DNA from 3 places in the Streptomyces sp. NPDC101178 genome. Region 2 is predicted to be linked to each of the others. Evidence: riboswitches for the same ligand, from Rfam matches in the RefSeq annotation. Region 2 holds a riboswitch; each other region holds the start of a gene.
The links. A riboswitch is a leader RNA that binds a small molecule or an ion and turns the genes downstream of it on or off. The one in region 2 is predicted to bind cyclic di-AMP.
Positions count from the first base shown of each region.

Region 1: another riboswitch for cyclic di-AMP. It lies ahead of ACIRR8_RS14855 (LysM peptidoglycan-binding domain-containing M23 family metallopeptidase); the one in region 2 lies ahead of ACIRR8_RS29860 (C40 family peptidase).
Region 3: another riboswitch for cyclic di-AMP. It lies ahead of ACIRR8_RS25015 (transglycosylase family protein); the one in region 2 lies ahead of ACIRR8_RS29860 (C40 family peptidase).

Region 1 covers NZ_JBIWOZ010000004.1:565,043-569,110, reverse strand. The annotation lists gene ACIRR8_RS14870 (helix-turn-helix domain-containing protein) at 1-535, shown strand, start outside; gene ACIRR8_RS14865 (DUF6126 family protein) at 622-798, shown strand; gene ACIRR8_RS14860 (tyrosine-protein phosphatase) at 803-1,615, opposite strand; cyclic di-AMP (ydaO/yuaA leader) riboswitch at 2,027-2,187, shown strand; gene ACIRR8_RS14855 (LysM peptidoglycan-binding domain-containing M23 family metallopeptidase) at 2,191-3,165, shown strand; gene ACIRR8_RS14850 (SGNH/GDSL hydrolase family protein) at 3,328-4,068, shown strand, end outside.
Region 2 covers NZ_JBIWOZ010000013.1:127,534-131,601, forward strand. The annotation lists gene ACIRR8_RS29845 (ATP-binding protein) at 49-480, shown strand; gene ACIRR8_RS29850 (LysR family transcriptional regulator) at 547-1,461, opposite strand; gene ACIRR8_RS29855 (LysE family translocator) at 1,534-2,211, shown strand; gene ACIRR8_RS29860 (C40 family peptidase) at 2,297-2,767, opposite strand; cyclic di-AMP (ydaO/yuaA leader) riboswitch at 2,771-2,957, opposite strand; gene ACIRR8_RS29865 (hypothetical protein) at 3,311-3,616, opposite strand; gene ACIRR8_RS29870 (ATP-dependent Clp protease proteolytic subunit) at 3,624-4,068, opposite strand, start outside.
Region 3 covers NZ_JBIWOZ010000009.1:91,575-95,642, reverse strand. The annotation lists gene ACIRR8_RS25025 (cytochrome P450) at 1-352, shown strand, start outside; gene ACIRR8_RS25020 (transglycosylase family protein) at 539-1,603, shown strand; cyclic di-AMP (ydaO/yuaA leader) riboswitch at 1,895-2,076, shown strand; gene ACIRR8_RS25015 (transglycosylase family protein) at 2,082-2,789, shown strand; gene eno (phosphopyruvate hydratase) at 3,125-4,068, shown strand, end outside.

The sequences.
Region 1 (4,068 bases), on a different contig from region 2:
CCGTGGCCTCACCCTGGAGACCGCCGCCCAGCGGGCCGGACTCTCCCCGGCCCACCTCTCCCGGCTGGAGACCGGCCGCCGGCAGCCCTCGCTGCCCATGCTGCTCGGCCTCGCCCGCATCTACGGTACGACGGTCTCCGAGCTGCTCGGCGAGAAGCCGCCCGAACGCGAGGCGGTCGTCCGCGGCGGCGCGTTCGAGGGGGCCGAGGCCGACGGCTGGATGTACCGCCGGGCCGGCGGCTCGGGCCGCGCCATGCAGGCGCTGCGGGTCCGTGTCCCGTACGGCGCCCAGGGCGATCTGGTGCGGGTGCATCCCGGGGAGGAGTGGCTGTACGTCCTCGGCGGGCGGCTGCGGGTCGCGCTCGGGGAGACCGTGCACGATCTGGACCCGGGCGACAGCGCCCACTTCGACTCGCTCACCCCGCACCGGATCGCGGCCTTGGACCGGGGCGGGGCGGAGCTGCTCTTCGTCCACTCCCTGCTCCAGAGCCCCGCGGCCGAGCTCTGCCTCGGCAGCGCGCTCCACCCGCGATGACCCCGGCGCCCTGCTCACCGCCGCGCCCTTCCGTACCACCGGAGCCTTCGTACCCACCGGCCGCGAGGCCGGCAGAGAGGACCGTCATGTCCGATTCCGAGCACTACGACCCGCTGACCCCGAGGCGCCCGAAGGTCACCAAGGACACGCAGGAGCGTCGGATGCCGCGCGGCCTGGTGATCCGGCTCTTCGCCTACCTGGTGGTCGGCCACGTGATCGCGGCCTTCCTCTACCTGCTCTTCGTGGTGGCGGGCGCCGAATAACTGCTCAGCCCCGGTCGAGCAGGCGCTCGCGGAGTCGCTCCCGGGTCTCCGGGGAGACCTTCAGGCCCTCCGCCAGATAGCGGTCCGTCGTGCCCCAGGTCTCGTCGATGGCCGTGAACGCCGCTTCGAGGTAGGAGGCCTGCGCGCCGAAGAGCGGATTGAGCAGCTCCATCACCTCGGGGGACATCCCGGTCTCGGACATGTCCGTTCGCTTCACCTTGTACCGGCGGTGCGGGTCGTTGGACTTGAGGTAGTCCGCCTCGATCGCCTCGCGCTCGACGCCCACCGCGAGCAGCGAGACCGCGATCGACAGGCCCGCCCGGTCCTTGCCGGCCGCGCAGTGCATCAGGGCCGGCACGCTGTCCTCCGCCAGCGCGTGCAGGACGCGGCTGTGCTCGGCGGTGCGGTCGACGATGGTCGAGCGGTACATGGTGATCATGCGCTCGCTGCCCTTGCCGTCGGCCAGGATCGACCGCAGCTGCTCGATGTTCCCGTCCCGCACCAGCCGCCAGAACTCGGCGCCGTCGGCCGGGTCGGAGAGCGGAATGCTGACATTGCGGACACCGGCCAGCTCGATGTCGTACCCGTCGAGCTGATGGTCGGCGGAGTTGCGGAAGTCGAAGACGGTGTGCAGCCCGAGCCCGCCGAGGAAGAGCGCGTCCTCGGCGGTGGCGTGCGCCAGGTGGCCGCTGCGGTAGAGCCGGCCGAAGGCGGTGTGCCGCCCGTCCGTGGTGGGAAGCCCGCCCACGTCACGGAAGTTGCGGACTCCGGTCAGTGCGGTCTCGGTCGGCGGGACCTGCGGCACCTGCTGCGTCACGGTGGCTCCTGGAATCTCTGGCGTCGGCGCGGCTCTCCGGCGAGGGCGCTCCTGTGACGATACGACATCGGTTCACCAGGCAACCATCGGCTGGCTGACGGTGCGTCAGGGGTCCCGCCGGGGGCATGTCCGTATTGGTGCATTTCGCAGAACATGCCCCGCTAATGGGGGAGATGGGAATCCGCGGGTGAGCGGGATCATATCCGTGACGGACGGTGGCGGTGGCTCCGAGGCGTTTTCCCGGTATCCGCAAGGAAAGCCAAGATCCGTAATCCACGGAGTGTGACGGGAAATCCGGATCGAAATTGAATCGATGATTCCGGGGCGGAACCGACGGCTTGTTCCTGTCGTCCCGACTCGTTTACGGTCACCGTCAATCCGGACGGACCGCCTAATCCTGCCGCCGCCCGGAATTCGCACCCACCCACTCACGTGTGGCAGGAGCGGGGGAACCAGGTAAGCCGCCGGCCCGGAGCGATCCGGACCGGCTCGGGGTGAAGTCGCCATCCGGCGGCCGGGCATCTCCAGCCCGAACCCGACAGCTCACCTCGCAGGCGCCGGAGAGGAACTTCCCCATGCCCGCAAAGGGTAAGCACCGCCGTCCCAAGTCCGGCCCGATCCACCGCGGCGTCCTCGCCGCGGGCACCGGCGGCGCCGTACTCGCCCTCCCGCTGTTCGGCGCCACCGGCGCCCACGCCGCGGAGAAGGCGGCCCCCGCCGTCAAGCCCGCCGCCGCCTCGGTCGCCGCCCAGGCCGCTCCGCAGGCCGCGCCCGCCACGGCGAAGACCACCGCGAAGACGTACGCCGTCGTCTCCGGCGACTACCTCGCCAAGATCGCCTCCGAGCACCAGGTCAAGGGCGGCTGGCAGAAGCTGTACCAGGACAACCGCTCGACCGTCGGTGAGAACCCGAGCCTGATCTTCCCGGGCATGAAGCTGACCCTCGGCGCCAAGGCCACCGGCTCCGCCGCGCCTTCGGAGGCCAAGAAGTCCGCTCCGGCCCCCAAGGCCGCCGCGCCGAAGAAGGCCGCCCCGAAGAAGGCCGCGCCGGCCCCGAAGGCGGACACCATCTCGGCCGACGAGTCCGACGCCGCCGCCGAGTCCGGTGCCGCCACGCAGACCGGCTCCTCCGAGGCCACCGGCTCCGGCTGGACCGCGCCGCTCGACAACGCCAACGTCACCACCCAGTACCGCGCTTCCGGCGCCAGCTGGTCCAGCGGCTACCACACCGGCTCGGACTTCCAGGCCTCCTCCGGCACCCCCGTCAAGGCCATCGGCCCGGGCACCGTGGTCTCGGCCGGCTGGAGCGGTTCGTACGGCAACGAGGTCGTCATCCAGCACGAGGACGGCATGTACTCCCAGTACGCCCACCAGTCCTCGCTGAGCGTCTCCGCCGGCCAGACCGTCACCGGCGGCCAGCAGATCGGCCTCTCCGGCTCCACCGGAAACTCCACCGGCCCGCACCTCCACTTCGAGGTCCGCACCGGCCCCGGCTACGGCTCCGACGTCGACCCGGTCGCCTACCTGCGGCAGCACGGCGTCTCCCTCTGACCCGAGGGCGAGAAGAAGTGAACGAGGGGCGGTGCGCGGCGGCGCACCGCCCCTCCACTTATTCCGGCTTTACCCAAATCTGACCAGGTGGTCTATGTCACCACCCGTCAACCCCTTATTACGGTCGCGTAGGTCACATTGAACGGTGCAGGATATGGGCTTGTGGCAGACGATTCGAGAACCCAGCAGCAGAACATCATCGGGTCGTACGCGGCGATCGGGGATAGTTTCACCGAGGGCGTCGGCGACCCTGGACCCGACGGCACCTTCGTCGGCTGGGCGGACCGGTTCGCGGTGCTCCTCGCCGACCGGCTCCCGGCCCCCGACGCGGCGACGAACCCGGACGACGAGACCCGGCACGGCAATTTCCGTTACGCCAATCTCGCCGTGCGCGGACGCCTCCTCGACCAGATCGTCGCGGAGCAGATCCCCCGCGCCAAGGAACTCGCCCCCGACCTGGTCAGCTTCTGCGCGGGCGGCAACGACATCATCCGGCCCGGCGCCGACCCCGACGACCTGGCCGAGCGGTTCGAGCGGGCCGTCGCCGACCTGACCGGGGCCGTCGGCACCGTCATGGTCACCACCGGGTTCGACACCCGTGGCGTTCCGGTGCTGCGCCACATGCGCGGCAAGATCGCCACGTACAACGTGCATCTGAGGGCCATCGCCGACCGCTACCGGTGCCCCGTGCTCGACCTGTGGTCGCTGCGCTCGGTCCAGGACCGGCGTGCGTGGGACGCCGACCGGCTCCACCTGTCGCCAGAGGGCCACACCCGGGTCGCGCTCCGCGCCGCCCAGGTCCTCGGCCACGACGTGCCGGCCGACCCGGACCAGCCGTGGCCGCCGCAGGCCCAGCGCACGCCCTTCGACGCGCGGCGCGACAACGTCCAGTGGGCGCGGGAG
Region 2 (4,068 bases):
TCCCGGCCGACCGCGGGTCGGCCGGGGCGCGAAAGGGACGGCGTCGCCATGGCAGACCATCAGGAAGCAACCGTCACCCTGCCGAGCGATCCGGTCTCGGTCTCCTCGGCCCGTAGACATGTGGCCAGGACGTTGGCCGAATGGGGCCTCTCCGAGGAGACGGAGCTGGCCGACACCATCCGGCTGATCATCTCCGAACTCGCGACCAACGCGGTCCAGCACACGTTCGGCCAGTCGCCCACCTTCACCGTCGATCTGCGCCTGGAACGCGACGAGGAGCTGCACCTCGGCGTGACGGACAGTCACCCTCGGTGGCCTCAGCGGCTGCCCGCCGCCGTACGGCAGGACAACGGGCGCGGCATGGTGATCATCCGGGCGCTGGCCAAGGAGTACGGGGGCCGGCTGACGGTCGTCCCGACGGCCGAGGGCGGCAAGACGGTCTGGATCACGCTGCCGTGGGCGGTGCCGGTCCAGGGCTGACGACCGGGCGCGGACGGGGCGGCGGAGTTCAGGCCGCCGCCCGGCCTGCCCGGCTCAGGCCACCGCTCAGCTCGCCGCCGCCCGGCCGAACCCGCTGCGCAGCAGGGCGAGCAGTGTCGCCGCCGCCGCGGTGGCCCGGTCGCCGCGGTGGACCACGGAGATCGTCCGGCGGAAGTCCGGAGGCTCCAGCCGCCGGACCGCCAGCGGCGTGGCCGACAGCGACGCGACCATCTCCGGCACCACCGCCACCCCGAGCCCCGCGCTGACCAGCGCGCACACCAGCGCGTAGCCGGGCGACTCGCAGACCACCGCCGGTGCGGCGCCCGCCGCCGCCAGCGCGCTCTCCACCCCGCGCCGGGGCGGATGCGCCGGAGCGCTGCTGATCAGCGGCCGTCCCGCCAGCTCGGCGACCGGCAGCCGCCCGGTCCCCTCGGCGAGCCGGTGCCCGACCGAGGTCGCCAGCACCAGCTCCTCGACCAGCAGCGGCTCGACGGTGACCCCGGCCGGCGGCGGGTCGGCCACCGCCGGCTCGTACGTATGGGTCAGCGCCAGGTCCACCTCGCCCGCGGTGACCGCCGCGACGCCGCCCGGCGGCTCGTACTCGGCCACGGCCAGCTCCACCTCCGGATGGGCCCGCCGGAACGCGCTCAGGACCGGCGGCAGCAGATGCACCCCGGCCGTCGTGAACGTCCCGACCCGCAGCCTGCCGCCGGACAGCCCGGCCAGCTGCGCCAGCTCGTGCCGGGCCCGGTCCAGTTCGTCCAGCACCCGCCGCGCCCGGCCCGCCAGCAGCTCACCGGCGGCCGTCAGCCGTGCGCCGCGGTGGTGGCGCACCAGCAGCGCCGCGCCGGCCTCCCGCTCCAGCTTGGCCAGCTGCTGGGAGAGCGCGGGCGCGGTGTAGCCCAGGTGGGCGGCGGCCCGGGTGATCGATCCGGTCTCGGCGACCGCCACCAGCGCGGTGAGCCGCGTCGGGTCGTACATGAAGCGTTCCTTTAGGCAGACCCAGAAGATTGCAAGTACACGCTAAAGGCTCCGCCGGTCCAGGCTGGCCCCATGGACGCACAACTGATCGCCTTCACCGGGGTCGCCGCCGGAATGGTCGCGCTGCCCGGAGCCGACTTCACCGTCGTCGTACGCAACGCCCTGGCCTCGCGCACCGCCGGTCTGGCCACCGCACTCGGCGTCGCCGGAGGACTGCTCGTCCACACCGCGCTCGCCGTGGCGGGGCTCGCGGCGGTGCTGGTGACGATGCCGGTGCTGTTCCGCACGGTCCAGCTGCTCGGCGGCGCGTACGTGCTCCACCTCGGAATCAGCGCGCTGTACGCGATGCGGCGCCGGGTCGCCGAGGAGCGCCGTGCGCCGGACCAGGCACCGCCCCGGGGGCCCGAGGCGTCCGGTGGCGAACCGGAACAGCCGGTACGTGAGGGGTTCGGGCGCGCGCTGCGGCAGGGGTTCCTGACCAACGCGCTCAACCCCAAGGCGCCGGTCCTCTTCCTCAGCCTGCTGCCGCAGTTCGTCCCGGACGGGCAGCCGCCGCTCCCCAGGACCCTGCTGCTCGCCGCCCTCGTCGTCGCTCTCGCCCTCGTCTGGTTCTCGGCGCTCGCCCTGCTGGTGGACCGGCTGGGACGGTGGCTGCGCCGGCCGCGTACCGCCCGGGCGATCGAGGGCGGCAGCGGCGTGGCGCTCACCGGACTGGGCCTGGCGCTGGTGGCCGGGCCTCTCCTGCGCTGAGGAAGGGGGAGCCGGGGCCCTTGCGGGCGGCACCGAGAGGTGCGCCGGTGTGCCGCCCGCAAGCGAAGAGCGTCCGGTCGGTGGGTCAGCGGACCCTTCCGTACCAGACGCTCTTGGACCAGATTTTCGCCTTGCGCACCACGTCCCCGGATTTGGGGGAGTGCCAGATCTTGTTCTCTCCGGCGTAGATCCCCACGTGGTACACGTTGCGCCCGGAATGGAAGAAGACCAGATCGCCCTGTTTACGCTGTGACTTCGGGATATGGCGGGTCTTGTTGTACTGCTGCTGTGCGGTGCGGGGAAGTTTCTTCCCGGCCTTCTTGAACGAGTAGACCGTCAGCCCCGAGCAGTCGAACCGGCTGGGACCCGCGGCTCCGTACTTGTAGGGAGCCCCCTTCTTCGACGCGGCGATCTTGAGCGCCTTCGTCGAATGGGTGGCGGCCTCGGCGTCGTCGACGAGGCCGGGCGCCAGCATCGCCGACGTCACGGCGAAGGTGAGTACGGAAGCCGTACCGACCCGGGCGAACAGAGACGGGACATGAACCTGCGCAGACATGCGCAACCCTTCGTCAGCCGCCTGTGAAGGATGACCTGTCGGGTTCGGGCTGGCGAAGTTGCCCGGCCGCGTGCTGCGGCTTCACCCCGAGGGCTTCCCGGTCTCCCGGTCGGCCCGTTGTGCTCGGGTCCTCCACTCCTGCCGATCCACTCCTGTCGACCAGTCATCCGGGAGGCGGCAGGACTCGGCGTCCACCCGGACCGCCCCGCCGCGGCGGCGGGGGCTTGTCGTCCCAGGGATCTTGACTCACCAAGTGCCGGATTTCCGAGCCCAAACAGTGATTTGTGAGTCTCCTCACCACTGATCCATTCAGGTGGGCAGGGGCGGTTCGCGCCCGTCGCCGAGCCCGGCGCACACCCTCGTACCAGCGACGAAAGGGTGGATTTCGAGTACGGGCCGCGCGTCGAGCGCAAGTTGGGAGGTCGCTCGCGCGGGTGATCGCCTACGCCGAACGAGCGAGGGAATTCGGTCGCGGGGTTGGGCGTGTCGCACGCCGGGACGACCGGCCCGCTCCCGTAGTGGGCTCCCGGCGCGCGCAGCGGCTCAGTTCGGGGCCGGCGGCATGGCGACCCGGCCCGCCCGCCGCTCGCCGTCCAGCACCCGCAGGGCCCGCGCGAGCGTCGCCGCGTGGATCTGCCGCTCACCCCGTTCGTGCATCAGCGCCAGTGCGTCGCGCAGGGCCGCCGCCCGGGAGGCCAGGGCCTGGGCGGCCCGCAGGGCGCTGTAGGTGTCGCTGCCGCGCGCCGGGTTGATGCGGCCCACCTGGTCGAGAACCGCCAGGTAGCAGTCGATCAGCTCGCCCTCGGCGCGGGTCAGTGCGGGCAGGGGCGGGAACTCCGTCGGTTCCATAGGCGGTTCACCTCGCGTCGTGGGGCGGCTGGGAGAGTGTGCGGCTCTCCACGACGTGGTCCACCAGCCCGTAGGCGCGAGCGGCCTCCGCGTCGAAGATGGTGTCGCGCTCGATGTCGGCGGTGACCAGCTCGGCGGTCCGGCCCGTGTGACGGACCAGCATGTCCGTGAACAGCTCTCGGGTGCGTACCAGTTCGCGCGCGTGGATCTCCAGGTCGGACGGCTGGCCCCGCAACGGCTCGGCCAGTGCGGGCTGTTGAATGACTACCCGCGCTCCGGGCAGGGCATGTCGCCGCCCCGGAGCCCCGGCCGCCAGAAGAGCGGCCGCATAGGAGCCGGCCTGCCCCAGGCAGAAGGTCTCCACCTCGCACGTCAGAAAGCGCATCGTGTCGTAGACCGCCGCCATCGCCCCGAACGAGCCGCCGGGGCAGTTGATGTAGAGCGACAGCGGC
Region 3 (4,068 bases), on a different contig from region 2:
CGGCGGGCAGGAGATCGCGGCCGGGGACCCGGTGCTGGTGGTGCTGGCGGCGGCGGACCGGGATCCGGAGCGGTTCGCGGATCCGGAGGCGCTCGACCTCTCACGCAGTGACAATCAGCATCTCGGTTACGGTCACGGCATCCACTACTGCCTGGGAGCACCGCTGGCCCGGCTGGAGGGCCAGGCCGCGGTGGCGACGCTGCTGAAACGCCTTCCTGGCCTGCGACTTGCGGTGGAACCTGACGATTTGCGTTGGCGCGGCGGGCTCATCATGCGCGGACTGCGCACGCTGCCGGTCGAGTTCGAGCCGGGACGGCGCCTTGAGGAAGGTGACACGCTGTCACCTCTGTGACTTTCACGTGATCTGCGCTGCATCGACTTGTGACATGCGTTCGAGTCCCGCTAGGTTCACGGTTCGACGCGTCGGCCGACCGTTCACCGTTGGCCCGTCCGTCACTTGCGTATCAGCTTCACGCACGCGCGTAACAGCTTCATGCTTCTCAGTTCCCGCTTGTCAGTCGCACGGAAGGCAAACTCCATGGGCTCCGCGAACGGCAGACACCGCCGTCCTCGTCAGGCACCCGCCATCGTCGTCGCCGCGGGTGTGACCGGATCGGCCATCGCCATTCCGCTCCTCGGCGCGGCGGGCGCACACGCGGCCGACGCCACCACCTGGGACCGGGTCGCGGAGTGCGAGAGCGGCGGCATGTGGAGTGCCGACCTCGGCAACGGCTACTACGGCGGCCTGCAGTTCTCGCAGGAGACCTGGTCGGCGTACGGCGGCACCGCCTTCGCGGAGCGGGCCGACCTGGCCAGCCGTTCGCAGCAGATCGCGATCGCCGAGAAGGTCCTGGACGACAAGGGCCCGCAGGCGTGGCCGAGCTGCGCGGTGATCTCGGGCCTCGCGGTGGACGGCGGCCTGCCCGGTGTCGACCCCGGCACGGTCCCCTCCGCCGACCCCGTCAGCCCCACCACTCCCACTCCGGACCCGACGACCGCACCGGCGGACGAAGCGGATGAAAAGGGTGGAGCGGAGGATTCCGGCAAGACGGACTCCACCGGCACGACGGGTAAAACCGGCAAGGGGGAGAAGAGGGATGGAGGCGCCACATCCGACCCTGCGGCGAAGCCCTCCACGTCCCCCGCCGCAGGAAAGACCGGAACCCCCGGCTCTCCTGACGCCTCGCAGCCCGCCACCTCCGCCCCCGACGCCTCGAAGGGCGCCGATCGCACGGGCGGCAAGCACCGAGGCGCGCCGGCCCCCGAGGAGGCCGACGCGGTGGGGCAGGAGGACGGCCCGCGCGAGTCAGGCCGGCACGCCTCGCGGGGTGAGGGTGACGCGCGGGACGGCGGCGCGGTCGCCGGCGGCGGCTACACCGTGCAGCCCGGCGACAACCTCTGGGCCATCGCCGACGCGCAGGAACTCCCGCAGGGCTGGACCGGTCTGTACGAGGCCAACAAGGACCTCCTCGGCTCCGACCCGGACCTGATCCTGCCCGGACAGAGCCTGGACCTGGGGCTGGAGCAGGCCGGTCAGCAGGACGGTGAGCAGGAGGGCCAGGCGGGCGCTCCGGAGGGCTCCGAGGCGCCTGCCGCCAACTGATCGAATTCGGGAAAACGCCCCAAAAACGCGGGTAGTTCAGAGGCCTATGTCCACTTATGCGTAAGTGAGACATGGGTCTCTTTGCTGCAACTGGCGCGTTGCGTCCGCCTCCTCGGCGTAGATCGCCTCCGACCTGCGGAAACACTCCGTCAGGGCAGGCAAGTAAGCGCTGATTGAGGCGGTATGTCCATCTTTGAATGTCGGGGTTGCCTGTGTTTACGGTCGGAACCGCTCGCACCGCGGGCCCCGTCGACCGTCACGCCGAATCCTGCCGTCGGTCGAAGGGAACAGACGCGTAAAGCGCCGTAGGCAGGAGCGGGGGACCCAGGTAGGCCGCCGGGTCCGGACGGCCTCGTCGAAGACGGGGACGTACGGGAACGGCTTGGGGTGAAGTCGCGCGCAAGGTCGCGCGACCGGGCAACTCATCAGCCCGAACCCGACAGCTCACCTCGTAGGCGTCGGTGAGGAGATCCGTTCCATGCTGCTGAACAGCAAGGGCAAGCACCGCCGCCCCTCGAAGGCCGTCCGTCTCGCCACCCTCGCGGGTGTCACCGGTGCCGCCGTGGCCGTCCCGCTGATGGGTGCGACCAACGCTTCCGCCGCCTCCGTCGAGACCTGGGACGCCGTCGCCCAGTGCGAGTCCGGCGGCAACTGGTCCATCAACACCGGTAACGGCTACTACGGCGGACTGCAGTTCTCGCAGTCCAGCTGGGCCGCCGCCGGCGGTACGCAGTACGCCTCGCGCGCCGACCTGGCCTCCAAGGACCAGCAGATCGCCACCGCCGAGAAGCTCCTCGACATGCAGGGCCCGGGCGCCTGGGCCTGCGCCGGCGCGGGCGGCCTCACCAACGACGGTGTGGACCCGGGCGTGAACGCCGGCTCCGGCCAGTCCGCGAGCAAGCCCGAGCAGGCACAGCCCGAGCGCAAGGCCGAGCAGCCCACCACGCGCAGCGAGCAGCGCGAGGCTCCGAAGGCCGAGAGCTCCAAGAAGACCGTCACCACGCCGACCGGCGAGAAGGTCCAGAAGGGCGACGGCGAGTACAAGGTCAAGACCGGCGACACCCTGAGCAAGATCGCCGAAAAGGAAGGCGTCAAGGGCGGCTGGAGCAAGCTCTTCAAGCTCAACGACGACATCGTCAAGGAAGCGGACCTGATCTTCCCGGGTCAGCAGCTCCACCTGAAGTAACAGCCGTCTCTCCTCCCCGGAGGGAGGGGGTCCGGCGGCACCCTCCCTCGCTCGGCTCCCCGGCCCGGCGCGCTCTCCCCCCGTGCGCGCCGGGCCGGGATTCTTCCGCGTGAAGGGCGCCGGCGGGCGAGGGGATTCGTTCACCTCTTGTCGCCAGCACTTGTTACCAGCCAGTAGATTTCTGGAGTTTTGTCCCGTGATGCTGGCCCTTGGGTCCTTTTTCGTCCCAGGAGACGGGCGGTCGGCCGACTGACGCGGCCGGGCCGGTTAGGCTCGTGTCGCAAGGCCACAGTGACCCTGCACAACCAGCGTCATATCCCAGAAGGAGATGCCTCGTGCCGTCCATCGACGTCGTCGTAGCCAGGGAAATCCTCGACTCCCGGGGCAACCCCACGGTCGAGGTCGAGGTCGGCCTCGACGACGGCAGCACCGGCCGTGCTGCTGTTCCGTCCGGCGCCTCCACCGGCGCCTTCGAGGCCATCGAGCTTCGCGACGGCGACCCCAACCGCTACCTGGGCAAGGGCGTCGAGAAGGCCGTCCTCGCCGTCATCGAGCAGATCGGCCCGGAGCTCGTCGGGTACGACGCCACCGAGCAGCGCCTCATCGACCAGGCGATGTTCGACCTGGACGCCACCGAGAACAAGGCCTCGCTCGGCGCGAACGCCATCCTCGGTGTCTCGCTCGCCGTCGCGCACGCCGCCTCCGAGGCGTCCGACCTGCCGCTCTTCCGCTACCTCGGCGGCCCGAACGCGCACCTGCTGCCCGTTCCGATGATGAACATCCTGAACGGCGGCTCGCACGCCGACTCCAACGTGGACATCCAGGAGTTCATGATCGCGCCGATCGGCGCGGAGTCGTTCTCCGAGGCCCTGCGCTGGGGCGCGGAGATCTACCACACGCTGAAGAAGGTCCTCAAGACCAAGGGCCTGTCCACCGGCCTCGGCGACGAGGGCGGCTTCGCCCCGAACCTGGAGTCCAACCGCGCCGCCCTGGACCTCATCGTCGAGGCCATCAAGGAGGCCGGTTACGTCCCGGGCCGCGACATCGCGCTCGCGCTCGACGTCGCCGCGTCCGAGTTCTACAAGGACGGCGTCTACGAGTTCGAGGGCAAGTCCCGCTCGGCCGCCGAGATGACCGAGTACTACGAGGAGCTCGTCTCCGCGTACCCGCTGGTCTCCATCGAGGACCCGCTGTACGAGGACGACTGGGCCGGCTGGAAGGTCATCACCGACCGCATCGGCGCCAAGGTGCAGATCGTCGGCGACGACCTCTTCGTCAC